Regions from separate parts of the Mesorhizobium sp. WSM4312 genome, predicted to be linked through region 2. Evidence: riboswitches for the same ligand, from Rfam matches in the RefSeq annotation. Region 2 holds a riboswitch; each other region holds the start of a gene.
The links. A riboswitch is a leader RNA that binds a small molecule or an ion and turns the genes downstream of it on or off. The one in region 2 is predicted to bind cobalamin.

Region 1 (7,822 bases), on a different contig from region 2:
ACACCGCCAAGACCTTGCTGCCGGATGGCGGCGAGGCGGCGGTGCTGGAAGGCTTGCCGAGCTCGACGCCGGCGGTGGAGCGGCTGAACGGCTTCAAGGACGGCGTCAAGGGGAATGCCAAGATCCAGGTCGTCGCCGAGCAGGCCGCCGACTGGGTGCCGGACAAAGCCCAGACCGCCTTTGCCGCCATGCTGCAGGCGCATCCCGACATCAAGGTGCTCTATGCCTCCAACGACATGATGGCGGCCGGCGCGCTGCTTGCCGCCAAGGGAGCCGGCAAGGACGTCAAGATCATCGGCACCGACGGCCTGCCTGGACCGGCCGGCGGCATCGAGGCCGTCGCCAAGGGCGACTGGGCGGCAACCTTCACCTACCCGACGGGTGCGAAGGAAGCGATCGAGATGTCGAAGAAGATCCTGCTCGACTGCTCGACCTCGGTGGAGCCGACGGTAACGGTCGAGACGACGGCGATCACGGCGGAGAATGCCAAGCAGCTGATGGGGAAGTGAGGGGCGATTAGAGCTCGGCGCTGAGGTTGAGACAGCAAGGCCCCGCGCGGGGCCTTGCTTTTTTGCTATTGCTAGATCTGGTCGTGCTCGTGCCAGCTTCGGCCCGCCACCCCAGTCGCTTACTTTGCGTTTAGCCCCGTCATGTAAGGATCCGTAATCCCAAGGGGGCGCGAATGCTGGATAATTACGAGGCCGACCGGTTTGGCGTGATTCACCAGATCGACGTCACACCGATCAAATACGACAAGCAGTACATTTCCTATTACGAGGATCTGAGCGACCGGACCATCAAGCTCGGCTATCAGCGGCTTGGCTGGGTGCTGGGGATCACCGGTGAACTACCGCGGTCCGTGCTGGAGATTGGCTATGGCACCGGCACCTTTGTCGAGGCCGCCAAAATTACCGGGGTTGCCGACTGTGCCGGCTGCGACATCACCAGATTTCCGCTGCCCGAGGGCGTCCGCTTTGTCGATTGGGACGAGGCGCTCGCCGGCTCGTGGGATCTGGTCGCCATGTTCGACGTGCTCGAGCACATTCCGGATCTGGGTTTCCTCGCCCGCCTTCAGACCCGCCACCTGGCCATCGCCGTCCCTTACTGCCGCTGGCGTGAACTCGGCGCCGACGGCGAAGCGTGGTTCCGGGCGTGGCGCATGCGTCTGCCCAACGAGCACCTGCACCATTTCGACCGTGACTCGCTGGTGGCGCTCCTCGCGCATTACGGCTTCGAATGCGTGACGCTGAATTGCTTTGAAGACGGGATCAGACTGCGGCCGGGCGAAGCGGGTCCGAATATTCTGTCAGGCTTTTTCAGAAAGCTATAGGCCGGTTCCTCGGCGACCGCGGCCAGGTGTCGTGCCTCCTGCCTGGTGACCGCTCGCGGCTGAAAACCGCAGCCGCGCCGAAGCCGCATTGCGCGACGACAGGGGTTGACATCGCCGCGAAACATCGCTTCAAACGTAATGTTATTACATATGGGGCATGTGGCGACGGCGTCGCAAAAAACTCATTGCGATGCGATCGACGGAAATCTACGGTGGGTGCGTGATGGTCCCCGCGCCGAAAGGCAAGGGGTGAAAAGGGAACACGGTGAGACCTCAAAAGGTCGAGGCCGTGGCTGCCCCCGCAACTGTAAGCGGTGAGCAAGATCCGACATGCCACTGGCCGGCAAGGCTGGGAAGGCTGGATTGCGCCGAGACCCGCGAGCCAGGAGACCTGCCATCAACTGAGTTGACCGGACGGGGTGTGCCGGGAGGAGGCGTGGACGTCGGTCTTGTCGGCCGGCTCGCCAACATCCTTCCGTCGCCAGTTTTGAAAGTGACGGAAAGTTGGACGGCGCCATCGATCATCGTATCATCGTGTGCACGCTTTGCCGCGACGTTCCGACCGGCATCAGGTCGGGCGAAACCCTGTGCGTCGATTTGCGCTCCCGGCTCGCAGCCTGCCATGAACCCGCCGTGGCGCATGGCTTCACGGTCGAAGGCGTCGAATGCATGGCGGCCTGCGCGCGGCCGCTGACGGTGGCCTTCCAGGCGCCGGGCAAGGCCTCCTATCTCTTCGGCTCCATCGACGCCGAGGCCGACGCCGGCGATCTCCTGCGATTTGCCCGACTTTACGCCTCGCTCGCCGACGGCTGGTGCAATTCCGGACAACGTCCGCCGCGACTGGCCGGCAAGACACTGGCCCGCATTCCCGGGCCGGCCAAGTTTCCGGGCAACAGCCGATGACAATGCCACTCCTCGAAGCGCGCGACCTCAGCGCCATGGTCAATGGCCGGCATCTGGTCCACGCCGTCAGCCTGTCGGTGGCCTCGGGCGATCGCCTTGCCATCATCGGCCCCAATGGCGCCGGCAAGACCACGCTGCTGCGCATGCTGTCGGGCATGCTCAGGCCAAGTGCGGGCGAGGTGAAGCTTGGCGGGCGCCGCCTGGACCGTATCGCGACCGCCGAGCGGGCCCTGCATATCGCCGTCGTCGGCCAGACCGACCAGCCGGACCCGCGGCTGGCGGTGATCGACTATGTCGAGCTCGGCCGCGTCCCGCATGCCGGCCTGAGACGCAGGAGCGAGGAGCGCGACATCGTCGTCGACGCGTTGCGCCGGACCGGCCTGTTGCCGCTGCTTGGCCGCACCATCGGCTCGCTGTCGGGCGGCGAACGCCAGCGCGCCCAACTGGCGCGCGCCATCGCGCAGCAACCGAAAGTGCTGTTCCTCGACGAGCCGACCAACCATCTCGATCCGCGCGCCCGCGGCGAGCTGCTCGAGCTCGTGGCCGGCTTCGGCATGACGGTGATCGCCGTGCTGCACGATCTGGCCCTGGTGGCGCCCTTCGCCACCAGGGTCGCGGTGATGAACGAGGCGCGGCTGCATGCGCTGGCGGCACCCCGCGAAGCGCTGACGCAAAAGCTGATCCGCGAGATTTTCGGCGTCGACGTGTTTCGCCTGCGCCATCCGACCGAAGACCGCGAACTCACGGTGTTCGATGTTCCGAACCGCGCCGCGCCGCCATCCTGATCGAGCCCATCCCTCATCCGACACTGTTCAGCCAAGGAGCAAAATCCGTGAAACGCCTCGCCCTGTCGCTCGTCTTCTTGCTGCTGGCCCCGGCAGCCTTCGCCTTCCCGGTCACCGTCGACAGCTGCGGCAAGCCGCTGACCTTCGACGCGCCGCCCAAGCGCGCCGTCATCCATGATCTCAACATGGCCGAAATGGCCTTCGCGCTGAAGCTGCAGCCGTCGATCGTCGGCCTGACCGGCATCACCGGATGGTACAAGGTCGGCCCCGAGTTCAAGGCCGAGCAGGGTTCCATCCCGGAACTGGCGCCCAAATACCCGACGCTCGAAAACCTCGTCGCCGTCGAGCCCGATTTCTTCTTCGCCGGCTGGTACTATGGCATGAAGCCGGGTGGCGACGTGACGCCCGACACGCTCGCCCCGCACGGCATCAAGACCCTGGTGCTGACCGAAAGCTGCGTCCATCTCGACAAGAACCGTCCGGCCGCCTCGATGGACCTGCTCTATGGCGATGTCGAAAAGCTGGGCAAGATCTTCGGCAAGGACGCGGACGCGGAGAAGCTTGTCTCCCGCTGGAAGGCGCAACTCGCGGAAATCATCGCCAAGGTTGGCGACCGCAAGGGGACGCGGGTATTCCTCTATGATTCCGGCGAGGACAAGCCGTTCACATCAGGCAAATTCGCCATTCCGAGCGCCATGATCGCGGCGGCGGGTGGCGACAACATCATGGCCGACATGGACACCAGCTGGGGCAACACGGACTGGGAAACCGTGGCGTCGCGCAATCCGCAGTTCCTCATCCTGCTCGATTACCAGGATGGCGGCGGCTACAAGAAACTGCTCGATTTCTTGAAGGCGCATCCGGCGATGAAGGAGACGGACGCGGTCAAGAACGAGCGCTTCGTGGCGCTGCGCTATGCCGAACTGACGCCCGGGCCGGCAAACATCGAGGCGATCGGCAAGATCGCCAGGGCGATGCATCCGGAAGCGTTCTGATGCTTGTTGCCCCTGGGCATAAATCCGGCGCGCTTTCGGGACACAAGGCATTCGCGCTAGCGATGGTGGCGGGCACGATGGCGATCGTCGCCCTCGTGCTGCTGTCGATCGCCTATGGTTCGACGCTGATCCCACTCACCGACGTCATCGCCTCGCTTGGCCAGGCCGTTGGATTGAACGAACACCAGGTGTCTGGCCCGGTCGGCAAGATCGTCGTCGATCTCAGGCTGCCGCGCACGATCCTGGCGGTGTGTGTCGGCGGCGGCCTCGGCATAACAGGCGCGTTGCTGCAGACGGTGACCCGCAACGATCTTGCCGATCCCTTCCTGTTCGGCCTGTCGTCGGGGGCGGCGGCCGGTGCCGTTTCCGTCATCACCGTCTTTGGTGACACTTTCGGCATCTGGACCTTGCCGGTCGCTGCCTTCACCGGCGGCACACTGGCCGCCTGCATCGTCCTGCTGCTGGTCGCGCGGGTGAGGGGGCAGGGACCCGAACGGCTGATCCTCGCCGGCCTTGCCGTCTCCTTCCTGTTCACGGCCTTGACCAACTATCTGGTTTTTGCCGGTGACCAGCGCGCCGCCCATTCGGTGCTGTTCTGGACGATGGGCGGGCTCGGGCTGGCGCGCTGGGACAATGTCTGGCTAGGCGCCTTGGGCGCCGGCACGATTGCAGCCTACGGGCTGTGGAACCACCGCAGGCTGGACGCCTTCCTTGCGGGTGAAAGTGCCGCCGAAAGCCTTGGCGTGCCGGTGGCGCGGATGCGCAGGGCGACGTTTCTCGTCGCCGCCTTTTCGACGGCAATTCTCGTCTCGGTTGCCGGCGTCATCGGCTTTGTCGGGCTTATGATCCCGCATCTGTCGCGGCCGCTGGCCGGTCCCTTGCATCTGCGCCTGATCGCCAGCTGTGCGCTGTTCGGGGCGGTGCTACTGCTGGCAAGCGATCTTCTGGCGCGGACCCTGCTGCCGCCGCAGGAACTGCCGATCGGCATCATCACCAGCTCGCTCGGCGCCCTCTTCGTCGTCACGCTGGTCGTGAGAAACCGGCTCTGACCGCAAGAGCAATTCCAGGAAAAGTGTGAAGCGGTTTTCCGTCCGGAATTGCGTTAAAACAAAGAGGCCAGAGCTTGCCGTCTCAGACCGTCCAGAAATAGCGCACGATGTGAAAGAAGATGGGGGCAGCGAAGATCAGGCTGTCGGTACGGTCCATCATGCCGCCATGGCCTTCTATCAGATGGCCCCAGTCCTTGACGCCCTGGTCGCGCTTGATGGCCGAGGCGACCAGCCCTCCCAGAAACCCCATCGAACAGACGACGAAGGCGACACACGCCGCCTGCAGGGGCGTGAATGGCGTCACGAACGACAGCAGAGCGCCGAGCAGGCTCGCCGACACCACTCCGCCGATCAGGCCCTCCCAGGTTTTCGACGGCGATACGGTCGGCGAAAACCGGTGTTTTCCGAACAGCTTGCCGAAGATGTATTGCAGCACGTCGCTGCCTTGCACGACGATGACCAGGAAGGCGATCAGCAACAAATTGCGGCCTTCGAAGCCCGGCACGTCGAGCGTCAGCAGCGCTGGAACATGGCTGACGCAATAGACGGAGATCATCACCGCCCATTGCTGCGCGGCGATCCGCTCGAGAAAGCGTTCGGTGTCGCCATGCAACGCGGTGATGGCCGGCATCAGCAGGAAGCAATAGACCGGAATGAAGATGACGAAGAGCCCGTACCAGGCGGTCCAGACCAGCCAGTACTGAAACGGGATGATGATACCGAACATGCCGAGCAGCACCCAATGGTCGCTCCGGCTCGTGTGCGTCAGCGTCACGAATTCGCGCAGCGAGGCGAAGGAAATCAGCGCGAACAGGATGGTCAGGCCGTACCGGCCGAAGAAGAAGGCGACCGTCATCAGTGCGACCATCACCCACCAGGCATTGATACGCTGGGTGAGATTGACCAGAGTCGAGCTGAGTGGCTTCGGCGCCCGTGCCGAAAGTATCGCGGCCACGATGCTGGCGGTCGTCAGCACCGCCAGCAGGCCGATGATCAGGATGGAGATGTCGTGGCGCATCAATCGTCTCGTTCGGGACGCGGGTTGAGCGCCAGAAGCGTGGCGTGGGCTCGCTCGAGAAAGGCGCGCCGCTCTTCGCCGGGGGCAATCGCCACCGGCGCGCCGAAGACGACGCGGCATAAAAGCGGGACCGGCAGGAACTGGCCCTTGGGCAGCACGCGCGACATGTTCTCGATCCAGCACGGGATCAACTCGACCTGCGGCCGTGCCATCGACAAATTGTAGAGCCCGGAGCGGAAAGGCAGCAGCGGCTCGTCGGTCATGTTGCGGGTGCCCTCGGGAAACAGGATGAGCGAATGGCCCTGGTCGAGAACCGACAGCATGATCTCGATCGGGTTTTCCTCGGGCTTCGTCCATTGCCGGTTGATGAGCACGGACGACAGCATGTCTTCGGCGATGAAGCGGCGCAGCCGCGATTTTCCCCAATATTCGCCGGCAGCCACGGCATGGGTGATCGCGCGCTCCTTTTCGTTGAGGCACGCCGACAAAAGGATGAAGTCGCCATGGCTCGTGTGGTTGGCGAAATAGATGCGCTGCTTGTCCGACGGCAGACTGCCATTCCAGATCGGACGCACCCCGGTCACCACCCAGGCAAGCGCCGAGAGGCCGACGGAGGTCGCCGTCTGCAGCAGGGTGAAGGTCTTGAGCGAGAGCTTGTTCATCGCGGCGCCCAAAATCCGGCCGCCAGAAGCATCGCCACGAACAGGCCAAGGGCTATGCGTTGCCTGGTCAGCAGCCGGCGCGTGCCGGCCATGCGTTCGTCGAGCGAACGTGCGGAAGGCGGCAGCGGCTTCAGGCGCATGCGCGCCAACATGTCATCCACCGCGGCGCCAGCGGAAGCCTCGTCGTCATGGCTGGCCATCAGCCGGAACAGCAGCGCGTCGAATGCCAGCAGGGCCGACAGCGCCAGCACCGCAACCGCGCTGACGGCAGCGAGCGACAGCGCCACGGCCGCGGGCAAGGTCTCGAAGGCGCCGCGCGCCCGGGCGGCCAAGGGCGCCAGCATGTTCGCGGCCAGAACGAGTGCGGCCGGCCACGCGGCCTGCCGCATCAACAGGTGGGCGAAGCGATCGGTGCTTTGCTGATAGGCATTGCCGGTCATGATGCCGCCCGCTCCGTTGCCTCGACAAAATGGACCGGCCGGCCGGCGTCGCTCAGCATCTCGCGGGCCAGGGCCGGTGTCCTGGCCCTGCCGCTCGCCACCAGCCATTCGGCAACGACACCGGCGCTGCGCTGGAAACCGAGCGCGCAGCAGACAAGCACCGTGCCGTCGCGGCGCGCTTTCTCCAGCGCGCCGGCTGCCTGCTGCTGCATCATCAACGGCGGCGGCAACAGGTCGACCATCGGAAAGGCGATCCAGCGGCAAGTCGCTCCCGCCGGCCTTTCAAGTTCGGCGGCGAGGTCGATGACCGTGCCGAAGCCGTTGGCCTCGCTTGCCGTGGGAAAACGCCCGAGAAAGACGCCGTCGGCAACCGCCACCTGCGGAGCAAGATTACGCGTCCAGGCCCGAATGTTTATTCTGGCGCCAAGTCGGTACGGCAAGAGCAGGATGCGGCTTGCGAGCGTGATGCTGCCATCCGCGGATTTCTGGAACACTTTCGGGCCGGCCCCGGCATAGGCAAGCGCGACGATGGCCAGCGGCAAGGCTGGCCAAAGCAGGAAGAGCGCGACGGCTGAAAAGAGCGCGCCGAACGCGGCGGCAGCCAGCGCAAGGACGGCGCCCAGTGCATAGGACAGTGCCA
Region 2 (7,822 bases):
TCCTGATCCCGCTCATGCTCGACCGATTCAAGATCGATCCCGCCGTGGCGTCGGCGGTTTTCGTCACCACCGTCACCGACTGCGTCGGCTTTTTCGCCTTCCTCGGCCTCGCAAGCTGGTGGTTCGGCGTCAGGTAGCCTCAATTGACTTTTACGTAAATGCCGTGCGAGGCTCGTGCGGGGGCCATGTCGATTCCGGCGGGCAAGGGTTTGGTTCGGGACGGGAGGCAGCGCCGCCTGGCGTTGCCCCGGGGTTCGGGCATGGAGCGACAATGCGGGAATATTACTCGATCACCGAACTGACCCGCGAATTCGACGTGTCGACGCGGACGCTGCGTTTCTATGAGGACGAGGGGCTGGTGCAGCCGGTGCGGCGTGGCCGTACGCGGCTGTTTCGCCCGTCCGACCGCCATCTCATCCGGCAGATCATGCGCGGAAAGCGGCTCGGTTTCTCGATCAACGAGATCCGCGAAATCATCCAGATGTACAAGGAGCCGCCGGGCGAGGTCGGGCAGCTGAAGCTGATGATCAAGCGCATCGAGGAAAAGCGCGAGGATCTCAGGCAAAAACGCCGCGACCTCGAGGAAACGCTGGCCGAACTCGACCAGGCGGAGGAGTCCTGCGTCGAGCGGCTGGTTGAGCTCGGCGTCAATACGTAACGCCGCTCAGATCCAGCGCCGCACCCTTTTGGCGTAATCGCGATATCTCTTCCCAAACTTCGCCGCCAGCATCTTTTCCTCACGCTCGATGGCGACCTTCTGCGTGGCGAAGGCCGCGATGAACGCCAGCGGCAGGAACCATACGATCCCCGTGACAAAGGCGACGCCGATTAGTAGCAGCGTGTTGGCGAGATACATCGGGTTGCGGGTGACGCCGAATGGCCCTGTGGTGACGAGGTGGTCCGGCACTGCATTGGGGTTGAGCGTCGTCCTGGCCCGGACCATGGTGCGAATGGCGGTGAACCAGAGCGCCGCGACGGCGAATAGTGCCACCCAGCCGGCCGCGAACAGCAGGTCGCCCAGCAGATCGCCGATCCAGGGCAGCGGATAGAGCAGGCCGAGAATGACGCTGATGGCGATTGCCGCGACGTAGATCACCGGCGGCCACGGTATCACGCCGGGCTTCGGCTGGGTTCCGGTCATTGCGTTCCTCCCTCGTTCATCTTGTCCTCGGTCTGGCCCGTGCAGCTGGCGGCCAGATCGCCCAGATGCGCTCGGAATTCCGCAGTCTGGTCGTTGTTCTCGAGCCGATCAAGCGCGGCCTCGCCCTCGAGCGTCGTCAGCATGCAACTGCAATAGCTCGAACAGAAGGTCGCGTTGCGCGTCTGCTCACATGAACGCTGGCAGGTTTTCAGGAAATTGACCTGCACGGTTTCGACCTGAGCCGGCATGACTTGCGAGAACAGCCAGACGCAGCCGATCAGCAGCGGCTGGTGGATCAGGTAGAAAGCGAGGCTGTGGCGGCCGATGAACACCAGCGGATTGGCCCAGCGGCCCGGCATGAGGTTCGCCAGGCGGGCTCGCACGCCGGAGGCTGAGACGAGTTTCGTCACCCCGATGCCGACAAGCACCGCGCCGAACCACGGAAACAGCGGCACATAGTCGTTGGAGCGTGGGTTGATCGCCGACAGGCCGATCCACCACAGCCAGGGATGGTCCAGCGCTTCGAAGCGCAGATAGACGGGCGCGGCGATGACCAGCGCGGCAACGACAAGGGTCAGCAGGGCGGGCAGCCGCAGGAAGGCGAGGCCGAGCAGGCTGGCGAGCGCGATCTCGTGCAGGATGCCGAAGAAGATGAATCCGTCCGGCGTCGCGATACGGGTTACCACCGAAATGGCGATCGCCGCTCCGGCGACCATGGCAAAACGTTTCCAGAAACCGTTCCAGCGGATTTGCTGGCCGTGCGCGAGGTAGAGGCTGACGCCGACCAGGAACAGGAAGGTCGAGGCAATGCAGCGCGCGTAGATCTTCCACCAGCCGAAGGCGGTGAGGCCTGGATCGGTATAGCCGAAGAATTCCAGGTCCCAGGTGAAATGGTAGCTCGCCATGGCCAGCAGCGCGATGCCGCGCACGATGTCGATGGCGACGATGCGCCTGGATGGCTCCGGAACGGGTGCGGTCGGCGTATGGATGGTCATGGTCTCGCGATCTGATTCAGCCCCGCGTGAGAACTATCACGGTTGGACCGGACAGAAGAAGCCGGGGCGTTGGATCAAGCGGCGCTTTAGGCCAGTGCCGGGAAGTCGTTGACCGACTTCGCTTTTCACGGCCTATGCGTCGGTTTCCTCTTAATCGTCCGGGAACGGCCAAGGCAGATTTGGCCGGTGATTCTGCTTTGGGGAAGCAATGTCCACCCATGTGCGCCATCCAATCTGGCTCCCGGCCCTCAGGGCCGCGGATGCGCGCACCTTCGCCTCGCTTTATGCGGTCGAATCCTTTGCCCGCGCCACGGTGTCGAGCGTCATCCCGATCCAGGCCTACGAAATCCTGCATAATGAGCAGATCGTCTCGATCCTCTACACCATCGTGGCGCTGCTCGGCCTGTCGGTAACCTTGTTCATGCCGATGCTGATCCGCCGCTTTGCCCGGCGCTGGGTCTACACCGCAGGCGCCTGCCTGCTCGCCATCGGCTCGCTGTTCTTCGTCACCCACACGCTGGCCGGGCAATTGGCCGGGATGCTGTGCCGTGTCATGGGGGCCAGCGCGCTTTCGATCACGCTCAACCTCTACATCATGGACCACATCCGCAAGACCGACTTCATGCAGGCCGAATCGCTGCGCATGGCGTGGTCGATGTTTGCCTGGACCGGTGGGCCGACACTCGGCATCTTCCTCTACACGCGCTTCGGTATCTATGCCGCGCATGGTGCGGTGGCGGTGTTCGCGCTAGCGCTCTTGGCGCTGTTCTGGACCTATCGGCTGGGCGACAATCCGTCGATCCGGCCCGGCAAGACACGGCCGGCCAATCCGCTCGCCAATATCGGCCGCTTCGTCGCGCAGCCCAGATTGAGGCTTGCCTGGCTGATCGCCTTCGGCCGCTCCTGCTTCTGGACGACGTTCTTCGTCTATGGGCCGCTGTTCATGGTGATCACCGGCGAGGGCAAGCTGGCCGGCGGCCTGCTGGTTTCGGCGGGCAACGCATTGCTCTTCATGGCGATCTTCTGGGGCAAGGCCGGAAAACGCTTTGGCGGCCGGCGCACCATGACATTCGCTTATTTCGCCATGTCGGCGATGCTTTTGGCGGCAGGCACGGTCGGAGAGAGCGTCCCGCTGCTCACCGGCGCGTTCCTGCTGTGCGGCGCCTTCTTCACCATAGCGCTCGACGCGCTGGGCTCGACCGCCTTCATGCGTTCGGTGCGCTCCTATGAACGGGCGCAGATGGCGGCGGTCTACCGCACCTATCTCGATTTTTCCGAACTGACGCCGCCGCTGGTCTATTCGGTGGTGCTCGCCTTCTTCGGGCTGGGCTCGGTGTTCGTCACGCTTGGTCTGCTCGCGGCGGTTTGCGGTTTTGTCACGTGGCGATACCTGCCGAAGTCACTGTGAGGATCACGGCTTTGGTGCAAGCGCCGCATGACGCTCGCGCACCCAGTTGTGGAAACGGTGCAGGTCATACTCCTCGGGCATGAGCACGCCGGCATGGTGGCGCATCGAGCGCAGGCCCCTCTGGTTGACCTCGCAGATGGCGGCGTCCTCTTCCAGCACCTGTGTGCCGAAGGCGACGATGTTGTCGATGTCGGTCGCGGCCAGCGCCTCGGGCGCGAACAGCCATTCGGCGATAAGCTGCGTCTGTTCGGGACCGAGCGGCACCAGGCGTACCGTCCTGACATAGTCGACATGGCCGACGATGAACATTGAGGGCAGGCTGGTGGCGTAGGTCTGGCCGGCGACGCGTTCGGCCGGCGTCAACCCGGAGAAGACCGGCCCGTGCGTCTTGCCGTCGCGCGACCAGGTCTCGGCGCCGGCACGCAGGCCTCCGGAAAACTCCGGCGCGTCATTGTCGGCGTGGCGCGTCCATTCGGGATCGTCGTGCCGGCTCATCAGGCCGCGGCCATAGATTGGCACCAGGCGCGACAGGTCCTTGTGGATGCCCGGGCAGTGCAGGCACTCGTTGAAGTTCTCCCAAAAGATCTTCCAGTTGCAGTGCATCACCTTGCGCAGCACATGGCCCGATACCAGCGTTTCCAGCGGCCAGTTGCCGAGATCGCCGGAGGCCGGGTCGAAGGAGGCCTGCGCGGAGCCCGCCGCATCCTCCTGCAGATTGATGAAGACGAAGCCGCGCCACACCGAGAGCGCGACGCGGTAGAGCGGATGGTCGGCCTTGTCGAATCCATCAGGCAGCGATTTAGATGGCACGCGCACGAGGTCGCCGCGCAGCGAATAGGACCAGGCATGGTAGGGGCAGGTGATCAGCCGCGCCTTCAGCCGGCCCTCGCTCTCCTGGCAAAGCTGCGAGCCACGATGGCGGCAGGTGTTGTGGAAGGCACGCAAAGCGCCGGTGTCGTCGCGCAGCACGATGATGTCCTGCGTGCCGATGCGGAATCGGCGGAAGGCCAGCGGCTTTGCCAGATCGGCCTCGCGGCAGACGAGCAGCCAGTTTCTGTACCAGATGGCGTCGAGGTCGAGCTGGTAGCTCTCACCGTCCCAATAGGCCGACGAGGGCAGGGTCGATTCGGCCCGGGTCAGGCCATTGTAAGGGGCGCGCTCGCTGGCAGTGGGCTGCATGGCTGGCTTCCTGTGAAGCGGCCAGCCGACACCCGGCCGGCATCTTTGTCAATTGCCGCACACCGCCGCCATTGTGGCGCGATGGGACAGACTTCAGGATTGACGTCTCACCTCACGCGGCGCTCGATGCCCTTTGCCGCCAGGATACCGTCAACGGCCGTCGACGTCAGAAATTCCGACAGCTTCCTGGCGGCTTCCGCGTCCGTTGGATCCACGCTGATGCCAATAGCGAAGTCGATGTAACTCTGGAGTTGCGCCGGAAACCGACCGATCAGCATGACCTCGGGCGCGGCGGCGAGAATCGAAGTCACGGGAACGACCCCCAACTCGGCTTCCCCACGGCCCACGGCCGGCGCTGTCTGCCCTCCTGGTATGGCCACCAGCTTAGGCTTCACCTCATCGGCTATTCCCAAGCGTTCGAGCAAACCGGAGAAGTAGCCTCCGCTGGTTCCTTCACTGGCGTAGGCGATGGATCTGGCGCTCTTCAATGCCTGTTCGAATGCTTCCACGGAGCCAATGTCGAGCGGCGGACTACCTGCCTTGGCCGCCACCCCCATTGCGATCCGGCCAAACGCTACCTGGCTTCCCGCCCTGACCTTTCCCAAGGCGGTCAGATCCTGAAGCAGGTTCGGATTGATGATGACGAGGTCAAAAGGTTCCCCAGCCTCGATCTGTTTCCTGACTGCCGGATTGAGTTCCCACTTGACCGCAACTGTGAATCCTGTGGCCGTTTCGAACTGAGATATGAGATCAAGCACGGCGGGTCGGACCGCAATAGCGCCAAAAAGCCGGATATCATTCATGGCCTAACCTGAAATCGGCCGAAACGACCTTGTATGGTCGGCTTCCTCTGATGCGCCAGCCGACACCCGACCAGGAGAAATGTCAATTGGCGTGCCTGGACGGCATGGCGCAATCGCGCTGTTTGCCGGCGGAATTTGGTTTGCCGCGTGTCGCGATTTTCCCTATAGTCATGCAGTCGTCGGTTCCGTTTTGGAGCCAAGAGGGAATGCGGTGCGGGCGAAATTCTTGCCCAATGCCGTGGCTGCCCCCGCAACTGTGTGCGGTAGTCCTCTCCATATGCCACTGAAGATTCGTCTTCGGGAAGGTGGGGAAGGGCGCTGATCCGTGAGCCAGGAGACCTGCCGACGACGGCAAAACTGACAGGCCCTCGGGTGGAGGGTGAAAGGACAAGATATGAATACCGCTTCCGTCTCCCTCGGCGCCTCCGTCTCCTCGCAGTCGCGCTTCATGCAGCTGGCGCTTGCCGCGCTGCTCGGCACGTTCATCATCGGCTTTGTCGGCTTCTCGCATATCGATGCGGTCCACAATGCAGGTCATGACAACCGGCATTCGATGGCGTTTCCCTGCCACTGACGAGGATCTGACATCATGAATCTGTTTCGCAACGTCGTGTTCATCGCGGCGATCGCAGGGCTCGTGGCCGGTGTCGTCCTCGCCTGCATGCAGGCCTATGCAACCGTGCCGCTGATCCTCAAGGCGGAAGTCTACGAGCAGGCCGAAGGCGGCCATAGCCATGACCATGCCGCCGCACCTGCGGCGCCAACTGAGGCCGCCGGCGGCAACGCCACGAGCTCCGCCGCACCGGCGGCATCGAACGCCATGAGCGCCGCCACCCCGGCTCCGGCCGCAGCCGCCGCTCCGGCCGAAGAAGAAGGCTGGGCACCGGCCGACGGCTTCGAGCGCTTTGCCTTCAACGTGGTGTCCAATGTCGTCACCGGCATCGGCTTCGCGCTGATCCTGGTCGCGGTTTCGGAATTCGCCGGCGGCATCGGCAATTGGCGCCAGGGCGTGTTCTGGGGTCTTGCCGGCTTTGCCATCTTCACGCTGGCGCCAGGTCTCGGTCTGCCGCCGGAACTACCGGCCATGCCGGTGGCCGACCTCACCCAACGCCAGATCTGGTGGTGGGCGACGGTGGCGGCGACAGCGGCTGGCCTGGGTCTTCTCGCCTTCCGCAAATCGTTGCCGCTGGCGATCCTTGCGGTGGTCCTGATCGTGGCGCCGCATATCGTCGGTGCGCCGCAGCCGGACAGCTTCGTAACGTCGATCCCCGAAGGCCTGCATCACCAGTTCGTGGTGGCGGTAACGCTGACCAATCTGGTGTTCTGGCTGGTGCTCGGCGCGGTTGTCGGCGTGGTACGCGGACGCTTCACCGGCACGGCGACCAGCCTGCGCGACAGCTTTGCCTGATCGCAGTTTGACCTTCATCATCGGCGGTGCGCGCTCCGGCAAGAGCGCGCATGCCGAAACCCTGGCGACGGCGCTGCCGCCGCCATGGGCCTATATCGCCACCGCTGAAGCCTATGACGACGAAATGCGCGAGCGCATCGCGTTGCATCGGTCGCGGCGCGGTGAGGGGTGGGCGACCATCGATGCGCCGCTCGATCTCGCTGGCGCGCTCGAAGCGCTACCCGACAACCAGCCGGTGCTTGTCGATTGTCTGACGCTGTGGCTGACCAATCATATGCTGGCCGACCATGATCTGGACGCAGAATGCCGGCGGCTCGCCGACGTGCTGTCGCGGCCGCGCGGATCGTGGTTCGTGGTCTCCAACGAAGTCGGGCAAGGCATCGTGCCGGACAATGCGCTGGCACGCCGCTTCAGAGACGCGGCCGGCCGGCTCAACCAGCAGATCGCGGTGATCGCCGATACGGTGCTGCTGATGGTGGCGGGGCTACCGCTGAAGGTGAAGTGACATGACCGACATCGACAATAAGGACGAAGAGCGCCATCGCGCCAAGATGGCCAAGCGCAAGGCGGTGCAGGATGCCGAGGTGGCGAGCAAGACGGTCGAAAAGGGCCTGCTGATCGTCAACACCGGTCCGGGCAAGGGCAAGACCACGGCTGCCTTCGGCCTGGCGCTGCGGATGCTTGGCTACGGCAAGCGCGTCGGCGTCGTGCAGTTCATCAAGGGCAAATGGCACACCGGCGAGAAGGATGCGTTTGCCGCTTTCGGCGACCGCGTCGTCTGGCACGCAATGGGCGAGGGGTTTACCTGGGAGACGCAGGATCTGAAGCGCGATATCGCTGCCGCCGAGGCTGCCTGGACCAAGGCGCTGGAGTTGATCGCCGATCCCT
Region 3 (7,822 bases), on a different contig from region 2:
AGTCTTGATATTTGCGGCGCCAGGAATGCGTTGGCCAGCGCGAATGTCGCCGAGACAGCACCCGCCAGCCAGTATTCGCCACGCGTCTGCGACAGCATCGCCACGATGCCGATCGGCGCCATGGCGATCGGCAGGCGCGCCATGAAGCCGGCGGCCGCAAAGCCCCTCGCTCCAGGGGCGCGGAAGATTTCCGAATAGGGGTTTTGCATGGGGTTCCTCGACAAAGGGCGGTTCGACAATTACATACGAAGCGTATGATCATTAGATAGAGCATACGCGACGTATGTCAATTGGCATACGGAACGTATGTGAATAGGACCAGACGGAAATGCACAGACCCCGCAAGGAAATGATCGCCGAGACGCGCGCCAAGCTGATCGCCGCGGCCCGCCAGGCCTTTGGCACGATCGGATATGCCGAAGCGTCGATGGATGATTTCACGGCATCGGCCGGGCTGACGCGCGGCGCCCTCTACCACCATTTCGGCGACAAAAAGGGACTGCTGGAGGCGGTTATCGCCGAAATCGACAGCGAGATGGCTGCTCGGGTCAATGAGGTCGCGTCGAGAGCGCCGACCCGCTGGCAGCATTTCGTCGACGAGTGCACGACCTATATCGAAATGGCGCTGGAGCCGGAAATCCAGCGCATCATGTTCCGCGACGGTCCGGCCGTACTGGGCGATCCCGCGCAATGGTCGAATGCCAATGCCTGCGTCGGTTCAATGACCGATCATCTGACCGCGCTGCAGGGGGAAGGGGTGGTCGTCCCGGGCGTCGACCCCGAGACCGCCGCGCGGCTGATCAACGGGGCGAGCAGCCAGGCGGCGCAGCGGATCGCCAATTCGAACGACCCCGAAGCGACGTCGAAGATCGTGGTTGCGGCGTTCAAGCAATTGCTCGAGGGACTGCTCAGAAAACCAGCGTCGAAACAGAGCTAAATCCCCGTTGCGCACCGCTGTCCACCGCTCATGATTGACAATCCTCGGGGTGAGCGCATCCTTCCCAGCCATCTCTGAGGGGAGATTCGGGCATGTGGGATTTCGATATCGGCAGGTCGGTGTCCATCATGATGCGGACCTGGCCTTTCATTGTCTTTCGCATGATCGTCTATTTCGGCATCACGCTTGCCTATATCGTGGCGACCGGCACGGGAGCGTCGGTCGGCTATGGCGTCGGCCATATCTCCACGGATCCCGACGGGCCGATGTCCTTTGCCCTGTGGGGCGGCGTGGTCGGCTTCGGCGTGGTTTCGATCGCCGTCTATTGGATCCGCGAATATATCCTCTACGTCGTCAAGGCCGGCCATATCGCCGTGATGGTCCATCTGATCGACGGCCGGGATGTCCCCGACGGCCAGAACCAGATCGCCTATGCCAGGCAGGTCGTGACCGAGCGTTTCGCCGAGGCCAACATCCTTTTCGTCGTCGACCAGCTGGTCAAGGGCGCCATCCGCGCCATCACCGGCCTGCTCGGCGGCATCGCTGCTTTCCTGCCCATTCCGGGCCTGAGCGGTCTGGTCTCCTTCATCAACACGGTGATCCGCCTGTCGCTCACCTATGTCGACGAGATCATCCTCGGCTACAACATCCGCATCAACTCGTCCTCACCCTTCGAGACGGCGCGGCAAGGCGTCGTGCTCTACGCCCAGAACGGCAAGACCATGGTCAAGAACGCCGTCTGGCTGGCGGTCATCATGTGGGGCGTGTCTTTCGTCATCTTCCTGCTGATGCTGGCTCCGGCCAGCGCCGTTCTCTTCATCATGCCCGGACAACTCGCCGGCTGGGCCTTCGTGCTTGCCATCGTCTTTGCCTGGGCCTTCAAGGCGGCCTTCATCGAGCCCTTCGCCATCGCTTGCCTGATGCAGGTCTATTTCAAGACCATCGCCGGCCAGGTGCCCGATCCGGCCTGGGATATCAGGCTGGCCGAGGCGTCGTCGAAGTTCAGGGAGCTGAAGGACAAGGCGCTGGCCTCCTTTGGTGGCTCGCGCTGGGGCACGGCCGGCGCGACGAACTGATCGGCTGGGCAGGTCGTCGCCGGCGCGACATCGGAGGCGTTGAGGCGGGCCACGGTCGATTTCAGTGGCGCCTCGCCTTGCCCGCAAAAAGTCTCGCTCATGATCAGGTCGGGCAGCGGCAGCCGCCGGCCCCAGCCATGCGTTTCCAGGTCTGGTTTGGATGCGAACTCGGAAACCCGGCCGACGCAGAGATAGGCGACGGGCGTCACATGCTCGGGAATGGCCAGCAGGCTCTTCAACGCTTGCGGCTCGATGATGCTGACCCAGCCGACGCCGACGCCTTCGGCACGCGCGGCCAGCCAGAAATTCTGCACCGCGCAGACCGTGCTGTAGAGATCCATTTCCGGATTGTGCCAGCGGCCCAGTGGCGAACCTTGCGAGCGCCGACGGTCACAGGTGATGCAGATGTTGAGGGCGCTTTCGCAGATACCTTCGAGCTTCAGCTTGCGGTAGAGCGCCTGTCGTTCCTCCTCGATTTCAGGCAGTTCCTGTTCGCGCGCGGCCAGGAACAGGTCGCGCACCTCTGCCCGTCGCGCGGCGTCGCGGATGACGATGAAATTCCATGGCTGCATAAAGCCGACCGATGGCGCATGATGGGCGGCAAGCAGAAGCCGGGCCAACACCTCGTCGTCGAGCGCGTCGGGCAGGAAATGGCTGCGCACGTCGCGCCGCGTGAACATGGCGCGATAGACCGCATCGCGCGCCGTCTGGTCAAATCCGTCGCCCACAGGAGCGGTCATGTGTTCCGGCATCGCTCGTCCCCTTGCGATTGCAATAGTTCCACACCGTCAGAGCACTTTGTGCATCCAACTGGACGCGCGTTGCTCCGATGCCAGCCGCCTGACCATGCGGATGACGATGCCTGCCAGGCCGGTCTTCTGGCTCGGGATCAACCCGCGTCCGGTGCCTTCCCGTCATCGACAGTGGCATTTACCGGCGCGGTCCCCCTCACAGCGTTGGGCACGCCACGGAATTCAACCGTGTTCCCGATTCTCCCGCTCGCGGCGAGCACCAGGCAGTGGCGCGACCTTACGCCGAAGCCTCGGCCGCGCCAATCCCCGCAGCGGCGCCAATGGACGCAGGCGCGATTTTCCCCAGTGATCGAGCCGCAATGCATGGCCATCGCGGCGCCGGGGCACTAGATAGGGAGCATGACAACCCGTCTCTACACGCACCCGATCTTCCTCGAACACATCACGCCGCCCGGCCACCCCGAGCGGCCGGACCGCTTGCGCGCCATCGAGCGCGTGCTCGACGACGAGGCTTTTGCCGCGCTCGATCGTGCCAAGGCGCCGGAGGGCGACGAGGCCACCATCCTCTACGCGCACCCCGCCGATTTCGTCGCCCGTGTGCGTGCCGCCATTCCCGAGGAGGGTATTGCCCGCATCGATGCCGACACCACCGCCAGCCCGAAGAGCTGGCAGGCGGTGATCGCCGCGATCGGCGCGGCCAACGCCGCCGTCGACGACGTCTTTGCAGGCCGCGCCGACAATGTCTTCGTCGCCGCAAGGCCGCCCGGCCACCATGCCGAAAAGACCACCGCGATGGGCTTCTGCTTCTTCAACACGGCGGCGATCGCCGCGCGCTATGCGCAGAAGAAGCATGGCGCCGAGCGCGTCGCCGTCGTCGACTGGGATGTGCATCACGGCAACGGCACGCAGGACATTTTCTGGGACGATCCCTCGGTTCTCTATTGCTCGACGCACCAGATGCCGCTTTATCCCGGCACTGGCGCGAAGACCGAGACCGGCGCCGGCAACATCGTCAACGCGCCCTTGGCGCCGCAGACCGGCAGCGAGGTGTTTCGCGATGCCTTCCTGTCGCGGGTGCTGCCGTCGCTCGACAATTTCGCGCCTGACCTGATCATCATCTCGGCCGGTTTCGACGCGCATCACCGCGATCCGCTGGCCGAGATCAACCTGACCGAGGACGATTTCGACTGGGCGACCGGCCAGCTGATGCAGCGCGCCGCGCGCCACAGCGGCAACCGGCTCGTCAGCCTGCTCGAGGGCGGTTACGATCTGCAGGGACTGGCATTTTCGGTCGCCGCCCATGTCGGGCGACTGATGAAAGGATGAATGATGGCTGGTGAAACCAACGAAGACGTCAAGGCGATGAGCTTCGAGCAGGCACTCGACGCGCTGGAGAAGATCGTCGATGATCTCGAGCGTGGCGACGTGCCGCTCGACCAGTCGATCAAGATCTACGAGCGCGGCGAGGCGCTGAAGGCGCATTGCGACCGGCTGCTGAAGGCGGCCGAGGACAAGGTCGAAAAGATCAGGCTGTCGCGCGACGGCAAGCCGGTCGGAACCGAGCCGCTCGACGCGGACTGAGGCACGGAGCAGCCTTACCGGTTTTGGACACGATCATGGTTGAGGATTAAGCTCGTCCCGATTGAAACGGCTCCAGGACAAGAGGAGATACGGAAGCGATGTGCAGAAACATCAAGACCCTGTTCAATTTTGACCCGCCCGCAACCAATGACGAAGTGCGCGACGCAGCCCTTCAGTTCGTCCGCAAGCTGAGCGGAACGACACGGCCGTCGAAACAGAACCAGCATGCGTTCGATCATGCGGTCGAAGCCATCGCGGCATCGGCGCGTGAACTCCTCGATTCGCTCGAAACCAACCAGCATCCGCGCAATCGCGAAGAGGTGGCGGCCAAGCTGCGGGCAAAGGCGGCGATCCGTTTTGCCTGATGCCGCCAAGTGGCCCTTGACCGCTAACAAGGAGAGTCCATGAGCTTCTTTCCCGGGAAAGACCCTGAAGCCGGCGACGCCTTTGCCAGCGACCAGATCGAGTTGATGGTCATCCCGAACGCCAAGGACATTGGCGGCTTCGAGGTGCGTCGCGCGCTGCCGACCGCCAGGCGGCGGCTGGTCGGGCCGTTCATTTTCTTCGATCGCATGGGTCCGGCGATCCTGCGGGCAGGCCAGGCTCTCGATGTCCGTCCTCACCCGCATATCGGCCTGTCGACGGTGACGTATCTGTTCGACGGCAGGATCAGGCATCGGGATTCGCTGGGCACCGAAATGGTGATCCAGCCCGGCGACGTGAATTTGATGACCGCCGGCCGCGGCATCGTGCATTCCGAGCGCACGCCGGAGGAATTGCGCGGCGCGCCGATGTCGATCTCAGGCCTGCAGACATGGCTCGCCTTGCCCGATGGCAAGGAGGAAGTGGCGCCGGTGTTCGAGAACACCGCTGCCTTGCGGCTGCCCGAGATCGATGCCGAAGGCGTCCGCGGCCGCATCGTCATCGGCGATTTCCAGGGGCAGCGCTCCCCGGTAAGGGCCGATTCCGAGACACTTTACGCCGACCTTAGGCTGGCTCCGGGCGCCAGCATAAAGATTCCGGCCGACGCGGAAGAGCGCGCCATCTACACGCTGGAAGGCGAGGTCGCGATTTCGGGCGACGTCTTTCCGGCAGAGCGGCTCCTGGTGTTCCGGCCCGGTGACGAGATCATCATATCGTCGCAAACCGGTGCGCATTTCATGCTTTTCGGCGGCGCCTCGCTCGGCTCGCAGCGCTACATCTGGTGGAATTTCGTCTCCTCGTCGAAGGAGCGCATCGAACAGGCCAAGCAGGAATGGAAGACGGGACGCTTCGATATCGTTCCTGGAGATGAGAAAGAGTTCATCCCGCTGCCGGAAAGCTGAGGAAATCGGCGAGGGGACCTGATAGATCCGCGTCACCGACACGCATTTACTTTCGCCGGCCGGCGGCTTATCCCGCCGTTGAACAGAAAGCCTGAGCTCCCGTGAACGCAACGCCGCATACGCCGCTTCTCGACAAGGTCCGCATCCCGGCGGATCTGCGCGCGCTTGACGAGAGCGAGCTGCCGCAACTGGCATCCGAGCTTCGCCTCGAACTGGTCGACGCCGTGTCGCGCACCGGCGGCCATCTCGGCGCCGGCCTCGGCGTGGTCGAACTGACGGTGGCGCTGCATTATGTCTTCAACACCCCGGACGATCGCCTGATCTGGGATGTCGGCCACCAGGCCTATCCTCACAAGATCCTGACCGGCCGCCGCGATCGCATCCGCACGCTGCGCCAGGAAGGCGGCCTGTCCGGCTTCACCCGCCGCGCCGAGAGCGAATACGATCCCTTCGGCGCCGCGCACTCCTCGACATCGATATCGGCCGGCCTTGGCATGGCAGCCGCCCGCGACCTTTCCGGCGGCCGCAACAACGTCATCGCCGTCATCGGCGACGGCGCCATGTCGGCCGGCATGGCCTACGAGGCGATGAACAATGCCGGCGCGCTCGATGCCCGGCTCATCGTCATCCTCAACGACAATGACATGTCGATCGCGCCGCCCACCGGCGCCATGAGCGCCTATCTGGCGCGTCTCGCCTCGGGCAGGGCCTATGCCGGCCTGCGCGACTTCGGCAAGAAGCTGACCTCTTACCTCGGCAAGCGTGCCGATCGTGCGATCACGAGGGCTGTCGAGCATGCGCGCGGCTATGTCACCGGCGGCACGCTGTTCGAGGAGCTCGGTTTCTACCATATCGGCCCGATCGACGGCCACAATCTCGAACATCTGATCCCGGTGCTCAAAAACGTCCGCGACAATGGCGAAGGCCCGGTGCTGATCCATATCGTCACCCAGAAGGGCAAGGGCTACGCGCCGGCGGAGGCCGCCGCCGACAAGTACCACGGCGTCAACAAGTTCGACGTCATCACCGGCGCGCAGGCCAAGGCGCCGGCCAACGCACCGGCCTACACCAAGGTGTTCGCCGAAAGCCTGATTGGGGAAGCCCGCGAGGACGACCGCATCGTCGCCGTCACCGCCGCCATGCCGAGCGGCACGGGGCTTGATCTGTTCGGCGAAGTGTTCCCGTCACGGACCTTCGATGTCGGCATTGCCGAACAGCATGCGGTGACCTTTGCCGCCGGTCTCGCGACCGAAGGCTACAAGCCGTTCGCGGCGATCTATTCGACCTTCCTGCAGCGCGCCTACGACCAGGTCGTCCATGACGTCGCCATCCAGAAGCTGCCGGTGCGTTTCCCGATCGACCGCGCCGGCTTCGTTGGCGCCGATGGCGCCACCCATTGCGGCGCGTTCGACACCACCTTCCTGGCAAGCCTGCCGGGCTTTGTCGTGATGGCGGCCGCCGACGAGGCGGAGCTGCGCCACATGGTGCGCACCGCCGCGAGTTACGATGATGGCCCGATCGCCTTCCGCTATCCGCGCGGCAACGGCGTCGGCGTCGACATGCCGGAGCGCGGCTCGGTGCTCGAACTCGGCAAGGGCCGCATCGTCAGGGAAGGCACAAAGGTGGCGCTGCTGTCGTTCGGGACGCGCCTCCAGGATTGCCTGATCGCCGCCGAGGAACTCGGTGCGGCCGGGCTTTCAACCACAGTTGCCGATGCCCGCTTCGCCAAGCCGCTCGACGAGGATCTGATCCGCCGGCTCGCCCGCTCGCACGAGGTTTTGGTCACGGTGGAGGAGGGCGCCATCGGCGGCTTTGCCAGCCATGTGCTGCAGTTCCTTGCCCATGAAGGACTGCTGGAAGGCGGCCTGAAGGTGCGCCCGCTGGTGCTGCCCGACATTTTCACCGACCACGCCAAGCCGGAGAAGATGTATGCCGATGCCGGTCTCGATGCGGCCGGCATCGTGCGCACGGTATTTGTCGCCCTCGGCCATACAGCCCGCGCCCAGCGCGCCTGAACCAAAGTCTCAGGGGCTTCAATCAGTTTGCCGGCTTGACGTCTTAACGCATTGTTAACGCTGCCGTTTGGCATTCTGCTTACCGTGTCCCTTGGCCGTTTTTCAACGGCGCCCTGCTAGATCGGTGATCAGGCAG
Region 4 (7,822 bases), on a different contig from region 2:
GGGCTCGAGGAAATCACGTCGGGCGAACTCAAGATCGATGGCGACGTTGTCAACGACGTGCCGCCGTCCAAGCGCGGCATCGCCATGGTGTTCCAGTCCTACGCGCTCTATCCGCATATGACGGTCTACGACAACATGGCGTTCTCGATGAAGATCGGCAAGGAGAACAAGGCCGAGATCGACCGCCGCGTGCGCCAGGCGGCGGAAATCCTGCAATTGACCAAGTATCTCGACCGGCTGCCCAAGGCGATGTCGGGCGGCCAGCGCCAGCGTGTCGCCATCGGCCGCGCCATCGTGCGCAATCCGAAAGTGTTCCTGTTCGACGAGCCGCTGTCGAACCTTGACGCCGCGCTACGCGTCGCCACGCGCATCGAGATCGCCAAGCTCAAGGAATCGATGCCCAACACGACGATGATCTATGTCACCCACGACCAGGTCGAGGCGATGACGCTGGCCGACCGCATCGTGGTGCTGAAGGACGGCCATGTCGAACAGGTCGGCACGCCGATGGACCTTTACAAGAAACCCGGCAATCTGTTCGTCGCCCAGTTCATCGGCTCACCGGCCATGAACATCCTGCCGGCAACCATCGACAAGACCGGCAACCCGACCGTCGTCAGCCATGTCGGCGGCCGCAAGGCGGCGGTGCCGATCACCACGCCGGCCTCGGCCAAGGGCGCGGCGGTCAGTTTCGGCGTGCGGCCGGAAGACCTGATGATCGCCAGCGGCGCGGACTATCTGTTCGAGGGAACGGTCGACTATGTCGAGCAGCTCGGCGAGGTCCAGCTGGTCTATGTCGATATCGGCCGCGCCGACCTGCCGCTGGTGACCAAACTGCCGGGCAATGTCGAGGTCAAGCGCGGTTCGACATTGCGGCTGAGCGCCAATGCCGAGGACCTGCATATCTTCGATGCGGACGGACATTCCTTCGCGCTGCAAAAGCCGGAAGCAAAAGCGGCTTGAGGCCGCCGGTCCTGCTGGGTCAAGGCAACAAAAAAGAGCGGCGGGCCAGGCCCGCCGCTCTTTTTTGGAAATCAGCTACGGCTGTTAACGGCCGAAGAGGTTGCGGTCGCTGCCCTGAGGAGCGGACTTCTGCGCGTCGCCCGACGAATTGAGCAGCTTGTAGACAGGCGAGCCGCTCTCGCGGATCGAAGCCGTACGCGAGTTGTCAATCGAAGTTGCGGCGGGCGAAGTCACGGCGGGCTGGTTGGCGCCATTGGAACCAAAATTGTCGCTGCCCGCGAAAGCGCTGCCGGAGATGGCCAGAACGGCGGCGGCAGCAAGGATGATCTTGTTCATGTTAGTCTCCTGAATTTCTGGATTTCACGGGAATGGCCGGCATCGCCGCCATTCCCGTAAACCGGCATTACTTGCCGAAGAGGTTGCGGTCAGCGCCCTGCTGAGCAGGCAGCTGGGTGGCCGGAGCCGACTTGTCGACCGAAGCCGTGTAGGAATGGTCGGCCGCAGCGGCCGACTGGTTGGCACCGTTGGAACCGTAGTTGTCGCTGCCAGCGAAGGCGCTGCCGGAAATGGCCAGAACGGCGGCGGCAGCAAGGATGATCTTGCTCATGTTAGTCTCCTGAATTTCTCAAGGTCGGCCAGAGCGGCGGGCGAAAAGCCCGCTGTCGGCCGGGATCTGTTGTTAGTTGTTGCCGAAGAGGTTGCGATCGGCGCCCTGGGCAGGCGTCTGAGCAGCCGGCTCCGACTTGTTGGTCGAAGCGGTGTACGAGCTGTCGACAGCCGCGGCTGCGGCGGCATTCGAACCATAGTGGTCGCTACCAGCAAAGGCGCTGCCGGAAATAGCCAGAAGGGCGGCGGCAGTGAGAACAATCTTTTTCATTTTTGGTACTCCAGTATTTTTTCCGTCCGTCTAGCGGCGTGTCTTGGGATTGAAATCGCGTCGTTCGGACAGGCCCGATGTGGGAAAGCCAGTTCGCCGTTTCCAATCACGAAGTTGTTCCGTGTGGACCAAGAATCCACCACTTGAAATTGTGCCAGGGCTTCCGAGCCATGCATTTTTCTTGTTGATATCAACCACTTAGTAAACGCCAGCCGCAAGGTCACAGACTGTATCGGAGGTCCATCGTTCACACCGTCCTGCACGCACCGTCAACAGAAACGAACCGTTCGGTTCGATTTTAGAGTCTGCTAATAGTCACTTTTCGAACCGTTAACCTCTTTTGCCCCAGTTCCGGGTCGATTTTGACAGCCGGCACAGCTATCGGCGGAGGCGATTTTCGTGACCGCTGCCCGTGACCTGATCGTTGCGCATGCGTGTCGCGCCGCATGGATACGATGTCGCTTTCATGCCGATGTCGCAAACGCTGTCGTGATTAGATCATGTCATCTCAGGTGCCGCTTCGTGACGACGGGGCGGAGAATTGGGAAGCCGGTCAAAATCCGGCGCTGCCCCCGCAACGGTGGTGGAGTTCAAGTCGCAACGGGAGACCACTGGGCAAAAGCCTGGGAAGGTGTCGCGACCGTCCGCAAGGACACTCCAGAGCCCGGAAACCAGCCCGAGATTTTTGAACTCGACTGATCGCGGTGGGCGGTCAAGAGGCGGATCGCGCGTGCCCGGCTTTCGCCGAGTTGCGTCTCATCCTTCCTCAATCACCACCAGTTCAGTCCTTGAAGTATGAGGACAGGACATGGATGCGCGCAACGATATGCTGAGGCTGTTGAATGGCCGCAGAGAGGGCTTCTCGCTCGAGCAGCCCTTCTATACCGATCCCGATTTCTTCAAGCTCGACATGGAGCTGATCTGGTATCGCGAATGGCTGTTCGTCGGCCATGATTGCGAACTGCCCAAGCCCGGCAGCTTCATCACCGTACAGATCGGCGACTACCCTGTCGTGCTGGTGCGCGATCAGCAGGGCAAGATCAACGCCTTCCACAATTCCTGCCGCCACCGCGGCAGCCGCGTCTGCAACACCGACAAGGGCATGGCCGCCAAGCTGGTCTGCCCCTATCACCAATGGACCTATGAGTTGGACGGAAGGCTGCTGTTTGCCCGCCAGATGGCAGACGGCTTCGACAAAAGCCAGTTCGGCCTGAAGCCGGTCGCCTGCGAAAGCGTGGCCGGCTATATCTTCATCTGCCTGGCCAAGGAACCCGCCGACTTCGCGCCGATGCGGGCGATGATCGAACCCTATCTCAAGCCGCACCGGCTCAGCGAAGCAAAGATCGCCTTCGAGAGCACGATCGTCGAGAAGGGCAACTGGAAGCTCGTCTGGGAAAACAACCGCGAGTGCTATCATTGCGCCGGCAATCACCCGGAACTGTGCAAGACCTTCCCGGAAGCCCCGACGGTGACCGGCGTGCAAGGCGCCGACAGCGATCCGGAAATGCTGGCACACTGGGCCAAATGCGAGGCGGCCGGGCTGCCGAGCAAGTTCCGCATCGATCCGGCCGGGCAATACCGCGCCACCCGCGCGCCGCTGCTGCGCGATGCGGTCAGCTACACGATGACGGGCAAGCGGGCGGTGAAGAAGAACCTGTCCGACAGCGTCTCGGCCGACCGCATCGGCTCCTTGCTGCTCTATCACTATCCGACGACGTGGAACCACATCCTCGGCGACCATGCCGTCACCTTCCGCGTGCTGCCGATCAGCGCCACGGAAACCGCGGTGACGACCAAATGGCTGGTGCACAAGGACGCAGTCGAGGGCGTCGACTACGATCTTGCCGAACTCACCCATGTCTGGACCGAGACCAACGACCAGGATCGCCGCATCGTCGAGGAAAACGCCTTCGGCATTCTGTCGCCGGCCTATGAGCCCGGCCCCTATTCGGAGCTGCACGAGGGCGGCGTGATCCAGTTTGTCGAATGGTACGCGTCCTTCATCGGCCCACGGCTTGCCCAAGACGGCCGGCCGGCTTTGCGCAGTGTCGCCTGAGAGGTTTGGGGATGAACGCGATGACGGATCTTGGCCTCTATCGCCATCTCGATCAGATGGCGCCCTGGAACGACAGGCTGCAGGTGCTGGAAGTGATCGGCGTCAGCGACGAGGCGCCTGACGTCAAGACCTTCACCTTCCGCTCCGACAACCAGACCTGGTTCCGCTACAAGCCGGGCCAGTTCGTGACGCTGGAACTGCCGACGTCGGACGGACCGCTGATGCGCACCTATACGCTGTCGTCGTCGCCGTCACGGCCGTTCTCGATCGCGGTGACGGTGAAGGCGCAGGCCGGCAGCATCGGCACACGCTGGATGTTCGAACACCTTGTGCCCGGTTCGCACGTCAAGGCTTATGGGCCGAGCGGCGACTTTTCGCTGCACAGCCACCCGGCGGCCAAATATCTGTTCATCTCGGCCGGTTCCGGCGTGACGCCGATGATGTCGATGCTGCGCTGGCTGAACGATTGCGCGCCATGGACCGATGTCGGCTTCGTCAACTGCGCGCGGCGCGCCGAAGAGATCATCTTCCGCAAGGAACTCGAACTGCTCGGCGGCCATATGCCGGGCCTGTCGCTCGGCTTCATGATCGAGGAGCGGTCGAGCCGCGAGGGCTGGTATGGCCATATGGGCCGCATCGACGCGATCCGGCTGCCGCTGCTGGCGCCCGATTTCCGCGAACGCGAGATCTTCTGCTGTGGTCCGGATCCTTTCATGCGCGCCGTGCGCGGCATGCTTGAAGCCGCCGGCTTCGACATGACGAAATACCACCAGGAGAGCTTTGCCGCCCCCGCGGTTGAGGAAGTCCCGGCGCCGTCCGCATCGCCTGGGGAAGACGTTGCCGTTCCTATCGAGGCAACACCGATCCGCTTCGCGCTTTCGGATGTCGATGCCGAGTGCATCGCCGGCCAGACCGTGCTGCAGACGGCGCGTTCCTCGGGTGTGCGGATCCCCGCGGCCTGCGAATTCGGCCTGTGCGGAACCTGCAAGGTGAAGAAAGTCTCCGGCGCCGTCGAGATGAGCCACAATGGCGGCATCCTCGATCACGAGATCGATGACGGCTTCATCCTCGCTTGCTGCTCGAAGCCGCTTTCGGCTCTCGAAATAGAGGCGTGACAGCGTCGGGCGGCCCCGGCGCGGCAGCCTTGCCAAGCAGTTGCGGCTGTTTCCAGGACCCTGGCGACCTCGGTAGGGCGCGCGTCAGGATCGGCTTATAAGGCGTTCTCGTTCGGCTTCGTCACCCGCCGCAGCGTCAGATTGATCCTGCCGCCGTTCTTGAGCAGCGCCGAGGTCGAGGGATAGATGCGGTCGACGCCGTGGAAGGCGAGACGGCCCTCGCCGCCGAGCACGACGACGTCGCCGCTCTTCAGCCTGAACGATTTGGTGGCGCCGTCGCGCGTCGTCTGGCCGACCCTGAACAGGCAATCGTCGCCCAGCGAGACAGAGACGACAGGCGCCGAGAAATCGGCCTCGTCGCGGTCCTGGTGCAGGCCCATCTTCGCGTCGGCCGTGTAGAAATTGATAAGACAGGCCTCCGGCGGATTCGGATAGCCCGACACCTGCCGCCAAAGATTGAGCAGGCCCTCTGGGATCGGCGGCCATGGCTCTCCGGTCAGCGGATGCGTCGGCTGGTAGCGATAGCCGCGCTCCTTGTCGGTGACCCAGCCGAGCAGGCCGCAATTGGTCATGCGCACGCTCATCTCCTTGCCGGTGCGCGGCATGGCAGGGACGAACAGCGGGGCCTGCTGGACGATGCCTCTCACCTCTTCGACCAGCGCCTCCTGAACAGCGCGGGAGAGATGGGCCGGCATGTGACGGACGCCTTTGGGCAAAACGAGCATGAGGTCGGTGATAATCCGGTTGCTGCTTTGACCTTGAAGAATGCCACACGGAGGCGCTGACAACGACCCGAAAACGTTCTGGCAGACGGATCAGTCGTCGCCGACGCGGCCGCGCAGCTTCTTGATCGTGCCGCGTCCAGCCTTGCTCTTCAGCCGCCGCTCCACCGCGCCTTTCGAAGGGCGCGTCTTCTTGCGGGGTGGCGGCGGCGGTTCGGCTGCCTTGGCGACAAGCGCCGTGAGCCTCGCCCGGGCGTCCGCCCGGTTCTGCTCCTGGGTGCGGAAGCGCCCGGCCTCGATGACGATAACGCCGTCCTTGGTGGCGCGCTGGCCGGCAAGCTTGATCGTGCGGGCACGCACGCGTTCCGACAGGCCGGCCGCGCCGGCCGCGTCGAAGCGCAGTTGCACGGCGGTTGCCACCTTGTTGACGTTCTGGCCACCGGGCCCCGACGAGCGGATGAAATCCTCGTGCAGGTCACCGGGATGGATCACGGCTTCGCCCGATATGATGATGTCGTCGTCGATCGGCATGCCGCAGTCATGGCGCGGCGGCGGACAAAAGAAAAGGCCCGATCGAAATCGAGCCTTCAATGGTGCTGAGCGACGTGACGATTACTCCGCCGCTTCCTGCATGCGTGGCGCCGCACCCATGACGGTTGCATCGACATGCGGCTCGAATTTCTCGAAGTTGACGGCGAACATGCCGACCAGTCTTGCCGCCTGGCGGTCATAGGCGGGCTTGTCGGCCCAGGTCGAGCGCGGATCGAGAATGGCGCTATCGACGCCAGGCACCGCCACCGGCACCTCGAAGCCGAAATTGGCATCGGCGCGGAATTCGGCTGTCTTCAGCGAGCCGTCGAGCGCGGCGGCCAGCAGAGCGCGTGTCGCCTTGATCGGCATGCGCTTGCCGGTGCCGTAGGCGCCACCGGTCCAGCCGGTGTTGACCAGCCAGCAATCGGCGCCGTGGCTGGCGATGAGCTCGCGCAGCAGATTGCCGTATTCCGAGGGGTGGCGCGGCATGAACGGAGCGCCGAAGCAGGTCGAAAACGTCGCTTCGGGTTCGGTGACGCCCTTTTCGGTTCCGGCCACCTTGGCCGTATAGCCGGAGAGGAAATGATACATCGCCTGCGCCGGGGTCAGCCGCGCGATCGGCGGCATCACCCCGAAGGCGTCGGCGGTCAGCATGATGATGTTTTTGGGATGACTGGCGCGCCCGGTCTTCGAGGCGTTAGGGATGAAGTCGAGCGGATAGGCGCAGCGTGTGTTTTCGGTAAGGCGGCCATCGTTGAAGTCCGGCACGCCGTCGGCGTCGAGCACGACATTTTCCAGCACCGTGCCGAAGCGCTGCGTGGTGGCGAATATCTCCGGCTCGGCTTCAGCCGACAGCTTGATCGTCTTGGCGTAGCAGCCGCCTTCGAAATTGAAGATGCCGTGCGGGCCCCAGCCATGCTCGTCGTCGCCTATCAGCGTGCGCGACGGATCGGCCGACAGTGTCGTCTTGCCGGTGCCGGAAAGCCCGAAGAAGACGGCCGCTTCGCCGGCCGGCCCCTCATTGGCCGAACAATGCATCGGCATCACGCCCTTCTGCGGCAGCAGATAGTTGAGCATGGTGAACACCGACTTCTTCATCTCGCCGGCATAGGAGGTGCCGCCGATCAGCACGATCTTGCGGGTAAGGTCGACGGCAATCACCGTTTCCGCGCGGCTGCCGTGGCGGGCGGGGTCGGCGCGGAAGGACGGCAGGTCGATGATCGTCATCTCCGACACGAACTGTTCGAGCTCGGCCTTGTCCGGACGGATGAGAAGATTGCGGATGAACAGCGAGTGCCAGGCAAACTCGGTGATGACGCGCGTCGGCAGTTTCAGCTCGGCATCGGCGCCGCCGACGAGGTCCTGAACATAGAGATCCTTGTCCGCGGCGTGAGCAAGGAAATCGGCGAACAGCGTTTCGAACTGGGCCGGCGAGATCGCCTTGTTGTTGTCCCACCAGACATGCGCCTCGGTGTTGGCGTCGCGGACGACGAACTTGTCCTTTGGCGAACGGCCTGTGTGCTGTCCGGTCTCGGCGACCAGCGCGCCATGCGCGGTC

Region 1: linked by a shared signal. The riboswitch ahead of CK228_RS15150 (DUF1636 family protein) and the one ahead of CK228_RS07475 (CbtB domain-containing protein) in region 2 are both predicted to bind cobalamin.
Region 3: linked by a shared signal. The riboswitch ahead of bluB (5,6-dimethylbenzimidazole synthase) and the one ahead of CK228_RS07475 (CbtB domain-containing protein) in region 2 are both predicted to bind cobalamin.
Region 4: linked by a shared signal. The riboswitch ahead of CK228_RS23595 (aromatic ring-hydroxylating dioxygenase subunit alpha) and the one ahead of CK228_RS07475 (CbtB domain-containing protein) in region 2 are both predicted to bind cobalamin.

The regions. Positions count from the first base shown of each region.
Region 1 covers NZ_NSFU01000008.1:144,202-152,023, forward strand. Annotated here, with positions in the region: gene CK228_RS15140 (substrate-binding domain-containing protein) at 1-509, shown strand, start outside; gene CK228_RS15145 (class I SAM-dependent methyltransferase) at 683-1,330, shown strand; cobalamin riboswitch at 1,538-1,744, shown strand; gene CK228_RS15150 (DUF1636 family protein) at 1,835-2,233, shown strand; gene CK228_RS15155 (ABC transporter ATP-binding protein) at 2,230-3,018, shown strand; gene CK228_RS15160 (ABC transporter substrate-binding protein) at 3,066-4,013, shown strand; gene CK228_RS15165 (iron ABC transporter permease) at 4,013-5,062, shown strand; gene CK228_RS15170 (phosphatidate cytidylyltransferase) at 5,145-6,080, opposite strand; gene CK228_RS15175 (lysophospholipid acyltransferase family protein) at 6,080-6,742, opposite strand; gene CK228_RS15180 (hypothetical protein) at 6,739-7,182, opposite strand; gene CK228_RS15185 (phosphatase PAP2/dual specificity phosphatase family protein) at 7,179-7,822, opposite strand, start outside.
Region 2 covers NZ_NSFU01000004.1:77,445-85,266, forward strand. Annotated here, with positions in the region: gene mgtE (magnesium transporter) at 1-137, shown strand, start outside; gene CK228_RS07445 (MerR family DNA-binding transcriptional regulator) at 272-658, shown strand; gene CK228_RS07450 (isoprenylcysteine carboxylmethyltransferase family protein) at 665-1,141, opposite strand; gene CK228_RS07455 (DUF1624 domain-containing protein) at 1,138-2,136, opposite strand; gene CK228_RS07460 (MFS transporter) at 2,345-3,544, shown strand; gene CK228_RS07465 (aromatic ring-hydroxylating dioxygenase subunit alpha) at 3,548-4,723, opposite strand; gene CK228_RS07470 (substrate-binding domain-containing protein) at 4,831-5,526, opposite strand; cobalamin riboswitch at 5,690-5,888, shown strand; gene CK228_RS07475 (CbtB domain-containing protein) at 5,921-6,100, shown strand; gene CK228_RS07480 (CbtA family protein) at 6,116-6,934, shown strand; gene cobU (bifunctional adenosylcobinamide kinase/adenosylcobinamide-phosphate guanylyltransferase) at 6,927-7,439, shown strand; gene cobO (cob(I)yrinic acid a,c-diamide adenosyltransferase) at 7,441-7,822, shown strand, end outside.
Region 3 covers NZ_NSFU01000001.1:288,351-296,172, reverse strand. Annotated here, with positions in the region: gene CK228_RS01375 (MFS transporter) at 1-209, opposite strand, end outside; gene CK228_RS01370 (TetR/AcrR family transcriptional regulator) at 329-937, shown strand; gene CK228_RS01365 (hypothetical protein) at 1,030-2,013, shown strand; partial or broken gene bluB (5,6-dimethylbenzimidazole synthase) at 2,139-2,753, opposite strand; cobalamin riboswitch at 2,864-3,044, opposite strand; gene CK228_RS01355 (histone deacetylase family protein) at 3,165-4,091, shown strand; gene CK228_RS01350 (exodeoxyribonuclease VII small subunit) at 4,095-4,346, shown strand; gene CK228_RS01345 (DUF2277 domain-containing protein) at 4,445-4,711, shown strand; gene CK228_RS01340 (pirin family protein) at 4,751-5,671, shown strand; gene dxs (1-deoxy-D-xylulose-5-phosphate synthase) at 5,773-7,686, shown strand.
Region 4 covers NZ_NSFU01000014.1:81,214-89,035, reverse strand. Annotated here, with positions in the region: gene ugpC (sn-glycerol-3-phosphate ABC transporter ATP-binding protein UgpC) at 1-963, shown strand, start outside; gene CK228_RS23610 (DUF680 domain-containing protein) at 1,048-1,299, opposite strand; gene CK228_RS23605 (DUF680 domain-containing protein) at 1,367-1,570, opposite strand; gene CK228_RS23600 (DUF680 domain-containing protein) at 1,643-1,840, opposite strand; cobalamin riboswitch at 2,334-2,535, shown strand; gene CK228_RS23595 (aromatic ring-hydroxylating dioxygenase subunit alpha) at 2,649-3,896, shown strand; gene CK228_RS23590 (hybrid-cluster NAD(P)-dependent oxidoreductase) at 3,917-5,011, shown strand; gene CK228_RS23585 (alpha-ketoglutarate-dependent dioxygenase AlkB) at 5,107-5,736, opposite strand; gene arfB (alternative ribosome rescue aminoacyl-tRNA hydrolase ArfB) at 5,827-6,264, opposite strand; gene CK228_RS23575 (phosphoenolpyruvate carboxykinase) at 6,346-7,822, opposite strand, start outside.